2 regions of the Labrenzia sp. ATLA3 genome follow, and region 2 is predicted to be linked to the other one. Evidence: predicted binding sites of a transcription regulator. Region 2 holds the regulator's gene; the other holds the start of a gene.

Region 1 (6,240 bases), on a different contig from region 2:
GAGAATAAAGCTCAGCTCCGTCGTATGCGGTCAGCGTTTCGGCATGAGCCGTCTTGAGTTCCTCGGAACCGTTCTTGTCGATCGCGGCAACAATATTCTTCATTTCAGGGCTGGACTTGCCTGCCTTGAGGAATGTTCCAGGTGCGATGACGATCTGGTCGGCGTCTTCGTCTTCTGCCCTCAAGAGGGCCAGCTCTTCAGTCAGTTCGCGGAAGTGATCACTTTGCGGCTGAACATCGGCCAATTCCTTCTCGACGTCCGATGTATTCTTGAAACCTTCCAACGCGCCAACGAGATCGACTTCGTGCCGAGGCAGGTCGTGATACTCGGAGATCCGGTTCGGATCGACACGGCCGCGTCTGGAATCCAGAACATACGTCAGAACGGCTGCACTCATCTCCATTTCGAACCGCATCATCGCGGCATCGAGCGCCTCGCCTTCCAGTCCGGCGGTCGAGGGAAGATCAACAAGGTAGTCATCCGGGGTCAGCGCGTATTTGGCAGTGTCGCCAAGGCCACGGCGCACGGCAATTGCCTTGTCGGTCGGTTTGCCGTCCTTGACCCACACGAAATCGGGATGCTCGCGGTAAAAGGATATGACTGCAGCCCCAACCTCCGGCAGGACGGTCAGAGACATGTCCTTCAAAGCCGGACGCGCAGCATCGAACGCTGTCAAAACGACCGGAGCCTGAGGCACGCTATCGTTCTCGACAGCCGGCGCTTCCGGAATGTCAGCAGATTGCACGGTCGGCTTTACTTCCGCCGTCTTCATCTCTGACAGTTCGGCCAGAGAGACCGTTTTCCATTTATCGGGCGTGTAATTCAGGTACCGCGGCGCTGAGACCCTGGCCTTGGCTGCCTTCTTGCGCAGGTCCTTCTGTTGCTGCTGTTGTTCCCGTTCCTGCTGGCGCCGGTGCGCTTCAGGATTGAACAGGCGCTGGAACAGACCTTGCGCAGACGCTGTTTCCACGGTCGCAAGATTAACCCCGGAAAAAAGGACCGTCGCCATCAGGCCGGCCCTGAGGGAGGCGCCAAGCACAGAGCGTGTCCGGTTTTTCCTGGAACCTTCGCCCAGTGCCATTTCATTCGCTCGCATTGTTTAAACCCGTTTTTTTAGTCTGTTAGAACCCGACGCCTTGCCAAGTCTTCCAGGTATTTTCATTCCCTGTCAGGGCCGACGGCGTTCCGTCATATGCGCTCCCGACATCGGTTCGATGCGCATTATGCGGACATTGCAGCTTCAATGTGACCGGAGCACACCCTTCGACTCCCTGGAACCGCATCTGTAACCCGATTGATACTATAACAGGGTTCATCAGATGGTTAAGGGACGTCGTCATGCACAGGTTTTGATATCGGCCGAGTGTGACGATTATGCCTCGTACCGGATGCGACCGGATTGGCTTTCGCGCACTCTCTTCATGCGGAAACGCTGTAATTTCCAAAAGCGTTTCAAAGTGACCGGTGTCACTTCACCCGTCACTTCAAAGACGTATCACGGCTTCACGATTAAGTGAGAAAAGCCGGAGAGCAACATGCCGTTTCAATTCAATGTCGGTGATCATTCGTCACCCGTCTGGAAATACAGCCGTTTCGATTCATCCCAGTATTCAAAGCTGAAGTGGGCTCGAAACAAATTGTTCAAAATGGTCAAGAACAATCCCTCCTGTAATGCCTATTTCCGCACGCTGCCCAAAGGGCGCAGCCTCACGGACATGATCAACGACAGCACGATTTGGGTGAACTACGGCCCGACGATATCGCCGCTGCACGGGGAAATACATGCCGCCACTGGTGAGATCGCGGTTGGCGACAGAGCCTTCAGTATGGGCAGGTGGATGGTGCTGGCGACCATTATCCACGAGTTCGCACATCACAACGGTGCGCCGATCACAGGTGGCGACACGCGCGCCGAAGAGGCCGTCTATCATTGCGGCCTGGGTACTGCGAAGGAATATTATGACGGTGTTGACGATCCAAGCACACCTTACGATCCCGACGTAGGTGGCTGATCAACATTCCATGGTGCGCGGCCCTAATGTCAGGGCCGCACATGGAGAAATCGGACTGGATCAGAACGGAATTTCGTCGTCCATCGGGCCACTGCCGCCACCGGACGGGCCACCATAACCGCCACCGCCGCTGGAACCGCCGCCGTAGCCGCCGCCAAAATTCCCGCCGGAGCCGGAACCGGAACCACCACCGCCAAAGCCGCCGCCGCTGCCACCGCCGCCTTGAGAGTCATTGCCGTAATCGGGAAGACCGCCGGAGGCACCGCCACCTTCGCCGCGGCCATCAAGCATGGTCAGGTTGGAGTTGAAGCCCTGCAGCACGACTTCAGTTGAGTACCGGTCCTGACCGGACTGATCCTGCCATTTGCGGGTCTGAAGCTGACCTTCGAGATAGACCTTCGAGCCTTTGCGCAGGTACTGCTCGGCGACCTTGCACAAGCCATCGTTGAAGATCACCACACGGTGCCATTCCGTTTTTTCACGGCGTTCGCCGGTGTTGCGATCACGCCAGGTTTCCGACGTCGCAATCCGGAGATTGGCGATCGGGCGGCCATCCTGCGTGCGGCGGATTTCCGGGTCTGCTCCCAGATTGCCGACCAAAATTACTTTGTTGACGCTGCCCGCCATACTGCACTCCTGTTTGTTTTTCGCTGAAGTGACTGCCGATTTCCACGTGCTTCTCCGGCACGTTCCGGCAATCAGCCCGCGCTGCAAGCTTCGCTGCTAGAAACCAGAACCCTAACGGTACGCCAACAGCTTCGCCGCTATTTTCGCCTGCCTTCACCCATTTTCCACAAGGCAGCATCCAATCAGCGGCCTGTTTCATGCGCCCAAAATTCGAGCACCTCTGAACGATACCACCATGAATTGCAGTTCGTTACAATTTGCTCCGTTGTCACTCCGGGCGCCTCCGGGCTGTCTGGGCGGACGTGAACACACGCTTTTCCCCGGTTTGGCTTCCCTTTCAGAACCGCTTCCTGACGCGGCGCCTGTCAATGTACTTGTTTTGTTCTTATCATTTCTGTAAAAGCGATTCAATCAGGCATCGAAACCGAAACGGCTTTGACCAAGATATCGGATATGCCTCACTGGAAGCTCCGCCCGAAACTGCTATATCGGGGCAACAGACATCATCTTTAATGGAACATCTCTAACGCACGCGCAGCATCAAACGGCATCAGGCGCCGCGTGCGGTCAGGAAGAACGACGATGAAGACAGCCAAGGGATCGCAGTCGGAAGAAACCTGGATGGCGGACCCCACCCGGGTCATCAGCATTCGTGGCGCGCGGGAACATAACCTCAAGGGTGTCGACCTGGACCTGCCTCGCGACAAGCTGATTGTGATGACCGGCTTGTCGGGATCCGGAAAGTCTTCACTGGCCTTCGACACCATCTATGCCGAAGGACAGCGCCGGTACGTGGAAAGCCTCTCGGCCTATGCTCGTCAGTTCCTGGAAATGATGCAGAAGCCGGATGTCGACCAGATCGATGGCCTGTCACCGGCAATTTCCATTGAACAGAAGACCACGTCTCGTAACCCGCGTTCCACGGTTGGAACGGTTACGGAGATCTACGACTACATGCGCCTTTTGTTTGCGCGTGTCGGCATACCATATTCGCCCGCGACCGGCCTGCCGATCGAAAGCCAGACTGTCAGTCAGATGGTCGACCGTGTCCTGGAACTGGAAGAAGGCGCGCGCCTTTATCTGCTCGCTCCAATGGTACGCGGCCGCAAGGGAGAATACCGCAAGGAACTTGCCGAGCTGATGAAGAAGGGCTTCCAGCGGGTCAAGATCGACGGCACTTTCCACGAAATTTCAGAAGCCCCTGCCCTCGACAAGAAGTTCAAACACGATATCGATGTTGTCGTGGACCGAATTGTCGTTCGGGACGATATTTCTGGCAGGCTTGCCGATTCTCTGGAAACCGCGCTGAAACTCGCAGATGGCATCGCCATCGCCGAATTTGCCGACAAGACCGATGAGAACGGCAATCCGGAACGGATGATCTTTTCCGAAAAATTCGCCTGCCCCGTGTCCGGTTTCACAATTTCCGAAATCGAGCCACGCCTGTTCTCGTTCAACAATCCTTTCGGCGCCTGCCCCACGTGCGACGGTCTGGGCACGACGCTCGCGTTCGAGGATGATCTGGTGGTGCCCGACCACTCACTGTCCTTGCGCGAAGGTGCTGTGCTGCCCTGGGCCAAGACCGGGTCAACGTCTCCTTATTATGCGCAGACGCTTGAAGCGCTTTGCAGTCACTTCAAAGTGTCCATGGCGACACCCTGGAAAGATCTTCCGTCTGAGGTTCGCGAAGCGATCCTGCACGGTACCGGCAATGCGAAGATCGAGTTCGTTTACGACGATGGTGTCCGCAGCTACCGGACCGAAAAGACCTTCGAAGGTGTCATCGGCAATATCGAACGGCGATGGCGCGAGACGGAATCCACCTGGGTTCGCGAAGAGCTCTCCAGGTTCCAGTCGGATCACGCCTGCCCGGCCTGCAACGGTTTTCGCCTGAAGCCCGAAGCACTCGCCGTAAAGATTGCCGGCAAACATATCGGTCAGATCACGGAACATTCCATCCGCGATGCCAGCAAATGGTTTGAAGCTCTTCCGTCGCAGCTGAACGACAAACAGACAGAGATCGCCGGCCGCATTCTGAAGGAAATTCGAGAGAGGCTGAAGTTCCTGAACGATGTCGGTCTCGAGTATCTGACGTTGTCCCGGTCTTCGGGAACACTTTCAGGCGGTGAGAGCCAACGTATCCGCCTCGCATCGCAGATCGGGTCGGGGCTGACAGGTGTTCTTTATGTGCTGGATGAACCCTCCATCGGCCTTCATCAACGCGACAATGCCCGCCTTCTGGAAACGCTCAAGCATCTGCGCGATCTCGGCAACACGGTGATTGTCGTTGAACACGATGAGGATGCGGTTATCACGGCCGATTACGTGGTCGATGTGGGACCGGGCGCCGGTGTCCATGGCGGAGAGATCGTCGCCAAGGGCACACCTTCCGAAATCATGGCCAATTCAAACTCGCTGACAGGCCAGTATCTGTCGGGAGCAAAGATGGTTTCGTGCAATGAAGAGCGCCGGAAAATCAACAAGAAGCGGAAGATTTCCGTTCGCGGTGCCCGCGGAAACAACCTCAAGGATATTGATGTCGACGTGCCGCTGGGCACCTTCACCTGTGTTACCGGCGTTTCCGGCGGCGGCAAGTCCACGTTCCTGATCGATACGCTCTACAAGGCGGCTGCCCGCCGCCTCAACGGCGCACGGGACAACCCTGCCCCGCATGATCGCATCGAAGGGCTGGAGGTTCTCGACAAGGTCATCGACATCGACCAGTCACCCATCGGGCGGACGCCCCGGTCCAACCCGGCGACCTACACCGGTGCCTTTACCCCAATCCGTGAATGGTTTGCCGGCATGCCGGAGGCGAAGGCCAGAGGTTATCAGCCCGGCCGTTTCTCCTTCAACGTGAAGGGCGGTCGCTGCGAAGCCTGTCAGGGCGACGGCGTTATCAAGATCGAGATGCACTTCCTGCCGGATGTCTACGTCACCTGTGACGTGTGCAAAGGCAAACGCTACAATCGGGAAACGCTCGAGGTGGAGTTCAAGGGCAAGTCGATTGCCGACGTTCTCGACATGACCGTAGATGAAGCGGCCGTCTTCTTTTCCGCAGTTCCTTCAGTGCGCGACAAGATGGAGACCCTGGCACGTGTCGGTCTGGGCTACATCAAGGTCGGCCAGCAGGCAACGACGCTTTCGGGTGGTGAAGCGCAACGGGTAAAGCTCGCCAAGGAACTTTCAAAACGTTCGACAGGACGTACGCTGTACATTCTGGACGAGCCGACAACGGGGCTTCACTTCCATGATGTCGCCAAACTACTGGAAGTGCTGCATGAGCTTGTCGATCAGGGAAACACGGTGCTGGTGATCGAGCACAATCTGGAAGTCATCAAGACGGCCGACTGGATTATCGACCTTGGACCGGAAGGTGGTGACGGCGGCGGTACGGTTGTCGCGACCGGACGACCGGAAGACGTTGCCGAAGTGACCAAAAGCTACACGGGTCAATTTCTGCAGGAACTGCTCCAGCGACGGCCACAAAGGGCTCACGACGCGGCTGAATAAGCCTTAACCATTCTTTAGTTACGCGACGATGGGCCTGTGTGCGCCGCACACAGGCCTTTTCCGTTTGTTGTTCCGAATGTTATCCGAA
Region 2 (6,240 bases):
GAGATTGGGTCTCCATCCCAGTCCAGTCCAAGCCAGGACAGGCCGTCGATCAGCGCGTCCACTGCTTCCTGCGTGGAGCGGGCCCGATCCGTATCTTCGATCCGCAGCAGCATCTTGCCGCCATGATGGCGAGCGAATAGCCAGTTGAAAAGCGCGGTGCGGGCGCCGCCGATATGCAGGAACCCGGTCGGAGACGGGGCGAAGCGCGTGACGATGTTCTGTGCCATGGTGCTTTATAAAAGTCTCTGTCAGTATGACGGCGCGGAGCGCGCCGAGTTGGTGGCGCGGTCTTAGCACAGGCTTTGGCGAGGCTAAATAGGCGCTTCTGCCCTTTCTTGGACCAAACGGGGAGCTGGGGTGACGTCACTGACCGGTCCGCAGGATACGACTGACAGCCGGTCGCAAACGGCACGGCATGATGATCGGGGGCAAAGTTTATCACCTGCTGCTACCGGATCTGACGCGCGTTTGAGGCGGCGTTTGTGGGCGTCGGGCGACAATCGCCATGCCAGTTCGATAATAAATTCTGCGACAGATCGTCTTTGGGATGCCCAGGGCCTCTTGTGGGTTGCCTTCGCGTTCGCAGCGGGAATTGGCGCTTACGTCTGGTTGCCTGAGGAACCGTCCTGGATGCTGTTGATGTCTGTGACGATTATCGCAGCGGTCGCAGTCTTGCGCGTAGGACAACGCGGAAAGGTGGCGGTTTCAGCCATGCTCTGTCTGGCTTTCTTCGCCGGGCTGGCTACGTCCAGTCTTCGCACTGCTTATGTTTCAACGCCGCGCCTTGCTGAACCGATAAACGCCGATGTGACCGGCGTTGTTGAGGAGGTGGATACAGGGGCGCGGGGTAGTCGGCTCGTGCTTGCGGTAACCGCCGTGAATGGTCAACCGGCGAGGGAACTCGAGTTTCCGGCCAAGGTGCGCTTGCGTGTTCCCGCTGACAGTGGGGTGCAGGTTGGGGAAACCGTTCGTGTCAATGCGCGCCTCTTTCCGCCGCCTGGCCCTGTTTTTCCTGGAGGGTATGACTATTCGTTCCGGGCGTTTTATCAGCAGATAGGTGCGACGGGTTTCAGTTTCGGGCCACCTCAGGTCATGAAGGTTCCAGGTCGCGGACTTTGGCTTCATCCCAGCGTCGCTGTTGCGAAACTGCGTAGCGATATCGCGGAACGGATCAAAGCCAGTCTTGCTGATGGACCCGAGACCGCGTTGATCGTCGCCTTGCTGGTTGGCGACCGAAGCGGCATCGGTGAGCAGCAGGAAGACGTTTTGCGTTCGGCCGGGCTCGCTCACATCCTAGCAATTTCAGGGCTGCATATGGCGCTCTTCGCCGGGGGCACCTATGGGGCCGTGTTGCTTCTTTTGTCGCTTGTTCCGATTTTGACGTTGAGGTGGCCCGTGCATAAGTGGGCAGCACTTTCAGCTCTTGGTGCTGCGGTCGTCTATCTGCTCCTCTCCGGTGGCGCAGTCGCCACACAGCGATCCTTTCTGATGATTGCCATTGTCTTTGTCGGAATTCTGTTCGGTCGGCGCGGTCTGACTTTGCGCAGTGTGGCACTGGCAGGCCTCCTGCTCCTCCTGATTGCACCCGAGCGACTGTTTTTCCCGGGCTTTCAGATGTCATTCGCAGCCGTGATCTGTCTGGTTGCTGTTTATGACTTGTGGCGACACAGAGAGCGCTTCGGATCTACCGGTGACAAAGTGTCAGGATGGGGCATGGCGACAGGCGTTTTTCTTGGCAGGTGGGTTGCCGGTCTGCTTGTGACTGCGCTGGTTGCAGGATTGGCGACCGGCATTATCGGAGCTCATCATTTCAGTCGAATTGCGCCTTATGGCGTCGTGGGCAACCTGCTGGGGATGCCCGTCTTTTCGCTGCTTGTCATGCCGATGGGGGTGCTGGCCTTCGTTCTGATGCCCTTCGGACTGGCTGCGCTCCCTCTGACAGTGATGTCTTTCGGTGTCTCGCTCCTGTTGAAGGTGGCCTCTTTTACCGCCGCTCTAGATGCCGACGGTGGCACATCGGGTAGGCTCGACGGAATGGCTGCAAGTCTGCTGTTGTCGGCGCTTTTTGCCGGCCTGCTGCTGCCTGGAAGGAAGCGTCTGTTTGCCGGATTGCCACTGCTCGCCGGGCTGCTGATTGTCATCACTGACCGGCCTCCGGACATCCAGATTGCTGCAAGCGGCTCTCGTATAGCTGCTCGGGATGATGCCGGATCCTTGAGGTACGCTGCCAGAGGACGGTCCTTTGCGACCGACCTCTGGCTCCAGTCCGAAGGCGTTCCTGAAGACGCGATTTTATCGCGCAAGATAAAGTCGCCACAAAGAAAATGCGATGATGATGGCTGCGTCGTCAGAGCATATGGACCAGGAGAAGGATCAGAGGCGCTGGAACAGGCTATGCCGTATTTAGCGATAGCTCAGCCCAGGACGTTCGAAGCGTTTCAGATGGATTGCAGGTATGCCGATTTGATCGTGACCGATCTAGTCGCTCCGAAGGGGTGCGGCTCAGGATTTGTTCTTGACCAGAAAATGCGCTCCGCACGCGGCGCGGTTTCGATCTGGTTGTCAAGAAGCGCCACTCGGCAGGAGACCGATACCAATAGGCTTTCCGATGCCCGGGAGAACCCACCTGACGGAAAGCTGAAAATCGAAAAGCTGGTGTTTGCCATCCCAGATCCGCCGCGTCCCTGGCATCAGCCAGGAACGGTCGCAAGGGAGGGGTTGCGTCAAATCGGCCATGCATCAAATGCAAAAGGGCGCGAGGACGAGTAGAGGATCAATATTGCCGAAACAGGGCAACGAGGCGTCCCTGAACACGGACACGACCAGGCCCGAAGATCCGTGTCTCATAAGCTGGGTTCGCTGCTTCCAGCGCGATTGAGGCACCTTTCTTGCGCAGTCGCTTCAAGGTTGCCTCCTCATCGTCCACAAGAGCGACGACGATATCTCCACTGTCGGCGCTGTCGGTCTTGCGGATCAGAACCGTGTCACCATCCAGAATGCCGGCTTCGATCATGGAATCGCCGCGCACATCCAGTGCGTAATGCTCTCCGCGTCCAAGCAGGTCCTGAGGCACGGTGATCGAGTGGCTGTGGGTTTGAATGGCCTCGATCGGAACGCCGGCTGCAATTCTGCCCATGACTGGAATTTCCGTGACACCGATAGCGGGTTCCGGCGCCACTTTCGCAGGTTCCGGTTTGCCCAGTGAGCCTTCTATGACTTCGGGCGAGAAGCTGCCCCTCGGCCGGGGAGCGCCCAGGCCCGGCGCGATGGAATCGGGGAGGCGCACGACCTCCATAGCTCTGGCCCGGTTGGGCAAGCGCCGGATGAAGCCACGTTCTTCAAGTGCGGTGATCAGACGGTGAATGCCTGACTTGGAGCGCAAATCGAGCGCATCCTTCATTTCGTCGAAAGACGGCGGCACACCGGTTTCTTTCAGTCTTTCGTGAATGAACATGAGCAGTTCGTACTGCTTGCGCGTCAGCATGTAGGCGTCCCCTGACCGAGAAAACATCTGGTACAAATCAAGAACATGATACCTGTTCTCATTGTGTTCTGCAAGGGTAAATGTTCTCTTACTGTTCTTGGCGTTCTGCAAGCCGCCGCGTTCAATTCGTGGCTGATGTCGCTGCGTCGTCATGCGTTAAGCGGCTTTTGATCGCTAATTCGCAGGTGACAAGCGTTGGTGCTCCACCGGCAGCAAGAATGACTTCGTGCAATCCTCAATTCTGATCGATGGCTCGTATGGGAACACAGAGCTCCTGATTTGGTGTTGTCCCGGCATACGGAGAAAGCAGTTTTTCGGAAATCAGACCTGTCATGGCATCTGCTTCGCGAAAGACGGCTCCGGCAAGGCTGCCAAGGCCGTGGACTTCATAGGGCGAACCCTCCAGCAGGAGAGCAAGTTCGCGGATGCTGTTTGTCAGGTCGGCAAATGGAGCCAGCGTCGTGATGAGGTCGTTGTCCTTGATGGGGCCGGAGTGGGTCTCGGCTTGCTGTACGCGAAACAGCGTGATTTCGGTCTCCGGTGCGCGCGAAGCCTCAAACGCTGCACCTTGCAGACCATACCCCTTGATAACGCCAGCGCGCGCTATCTAAAGCGTGTGTGGCAACAGGTGATGAAGAAGCTCTCTGCCTTCCTCGTGCCAGTAGGCGTGTACATGGGCGAACCTCTCGCCGTCCTTCCTGCCAAGAATTGCGATAGCTGTTTCAAGTATGGCACCCTTGGAGGAATGCGTGTCGCTTTACCAGGCCGCGTGGCGGTCCTTGATCGCGCAGGCAGGCATCACGAAGTCAAACGCCTCACGCGTCAGACCGGAAAGATCGAGTAGGGCCGAAGTCAGCTCATGCCGCTCGGCGTAACGACCCAGAACCTCCAGAACGGGGAGTTGATCCGTGAGGTCTATCTCTAAAGGACTGCCCGGCATCTGGTGTGTGGCAGCCGGTTTTCGGCAAAGGGACTTGATCGCTGGATATCGGCAAGTTTTCTTGGGGGCTGCCGTCTTACAGCAAGCCCATCTCAGTCAGATGCTCTCGCACCAGTTTCTTCGTGATCTTGCCATAGGCGCTGGTCGGCATCGCGGGAATAAAGAGGTAGCGTGCCGGCAGCTTGTAACGTGCGATCTTGCCGTTGAGATAGTCTGTCAAAGCCTGAGGGTCGGGGGCTTTGCCCTGGGCTGCGACACAAACGGCAAGTCCGACTTCGCCCCATTGTCTGTCTGGAATGCCGAGAATTGCGACTTCGGAGATTTCCGGATGTGTGAGCAGTATTTCCTCGACTTCCTTCGGATAGACGTTGGAGCCACCCGAAATATACATGTCCGAAGCACGGCCGGTCAGGAAAAGGTAGCGCTGTTCATCCATGTGGCCGATGTCACCCGTTCGGAACCAGCCATTTCTGAATGATTTTTTGTTGGCTTCGACGTCATCCAGATATCCTGCGCAGACAGCCGCACCGATAACGCAGACTTCACCCGTTTCATTGGGGGGCAGGTGATTGCCGTCTTCGTCCTGGATCGACACCTCTATGCCGGTGCGCTCCGTGCCGCAGGTGCCACTGCGTGTCTCGGGCCCGTCCTCCAGAAAATGATCCTGTGGCCGCAACACAGTTATGTTTCCGGTGACCTCGCCAAGTCCGTAGTATTGAACCAGAACGTTGCCCAGTTTTTGGAGCGCCAGTTTCTGGTCTTCCCGGTACATGGGGGCGCCCGCATAGATGACGTGGCGAAGGCTCGAGTGATCGAACCGGTCGACCGAAGGATCTTCCACCAGGCGTTTGACGATTGTCGGAACCGTGAAAAGATTGCTGATCTTGTGTTTTTCGATGAGCTCGAAAGCGGTGGCTGGATTGAAACCACCTCGCGGCAGAAGCACATGTGCGGAACCGGCCACAAACTGTGCGATGAGTTGAAGCCCAGCGCCGTGCGACAACGGCGCTATCACCAGCGACGCGTCCTGTTCCGTGGTTCCTGGCAACAGATCCGCCATGTAGTTGACGCAGACGAATCCGATTTGCCCGTAACTGAGGACGACAGCCTTGGGGCGACCTGTGGAGCCAGACGTGAAGAACAACCAGCACGGATCGTCGTAGTCTACGCGCTCGTTGGCAAAGGCGTGTCCCAAGTGGCGGGAGACGAGATCCTCGTAGTTGGTGCCAAAATCGCTCGACCCTATTGTCACACACCCTGCTAGCTGGGGTCTTGCGTTCCGCACGGCATCGGCCTGGGCACTGAAACTTGAGTCACACAGGAATACCGTCGCCCTTGCTTTTTCTGCTGCATAAGCGGTCTCGCCAGGCGCTTGTCGGAAGTTGCAGGGAACCCATATGGCCCCGAGACGGAAAGCTGCCAGCATGATCTCGATCATCTGAACCGAGTTTTCAGCCTGCACCAGCAGACTATCACCCTTGGTAACTCCAAACTCCGCCTTGAGGCCTGTCGCAAGAGCTGAAACGCGCGAATCGACCTGCGACCAGGACCAGGTGGTCCCATCCTGAACAACCGCCGGTCGAGATGGCCATCGTGCTGCGTTTCTGGTCAGAAAATGCGCAAGATTGGACACGCGATTGGAACAGCGCTCCACCATCTGAGTTTGCCTCCCGGTTACTGGCTTTTTCTGACGTTAGGTTGACCACAGTCTGTTTGACAAGTTGCGAACGGCATTCAGGCCGTTCCGCTTTGAAGGCAAATCGTGCAAGGATGCCACTAATCGGTTTCGATGGTTGTTAGAGGATTTCGAATGAGC

What was found. The regulator LexA, encoded in region 2, represses DNA repair genes until DNA is damaged. The targets are predictions, from matches to a motif close to TGTTCNNNNTGTGTTCNG.
Region 1: a site for LexA is predicted at 3,009-3,026, ahead of uvrA (excinuclease ABC subunit UvrA). Genes of this name have one in related genera too.

What each region holds. Positions count from the first base shown of each region.
Region 1 is NZ_JBXUKV010000001.1:9,347-15,586, forward strand. Features, by position in the region: gene AC2A6O_RS00040 (L,D-transpeptidase family protein) at 1-1,096, opposite strand, end outside; gene AC2A6O_RS00045 (hypothetical protein) at 1,536-2,012, shown strand; gene AC2A6O_RS00050 (single-stranded DNA-binding protein) at 2,073-2,639, opposite strand; gene uvrA (excinuclease ABC subunit UvrA) at 3,261-6,152, shown strand.
Region 2 is NZ_JBXUKV010000009.1:206,621-212,860, forward strand. Features, by position in the region: gene gltX (glutamate--tRNA ligase) at 1-227, opposite strand, end outside; gene AC2A6O_RS24870 (ComEC/Rec2 family competence protein) at 640-2,769, shown strand; gene lexA (transcriptional repressor LexA) at 2,774-3,484, opposite strand; gene AC2A6O_RS24880 (hypothetical protein) at 3,711-4,328, shown strand; gene AC2A6O_RS24885 (acyl-CoA synthetase) at 4,501-6,081, opposite strand; gene AC2A6O_RS24890 (hormone-sensitive lipase) at 6,235-6,240, shown strand, end outside.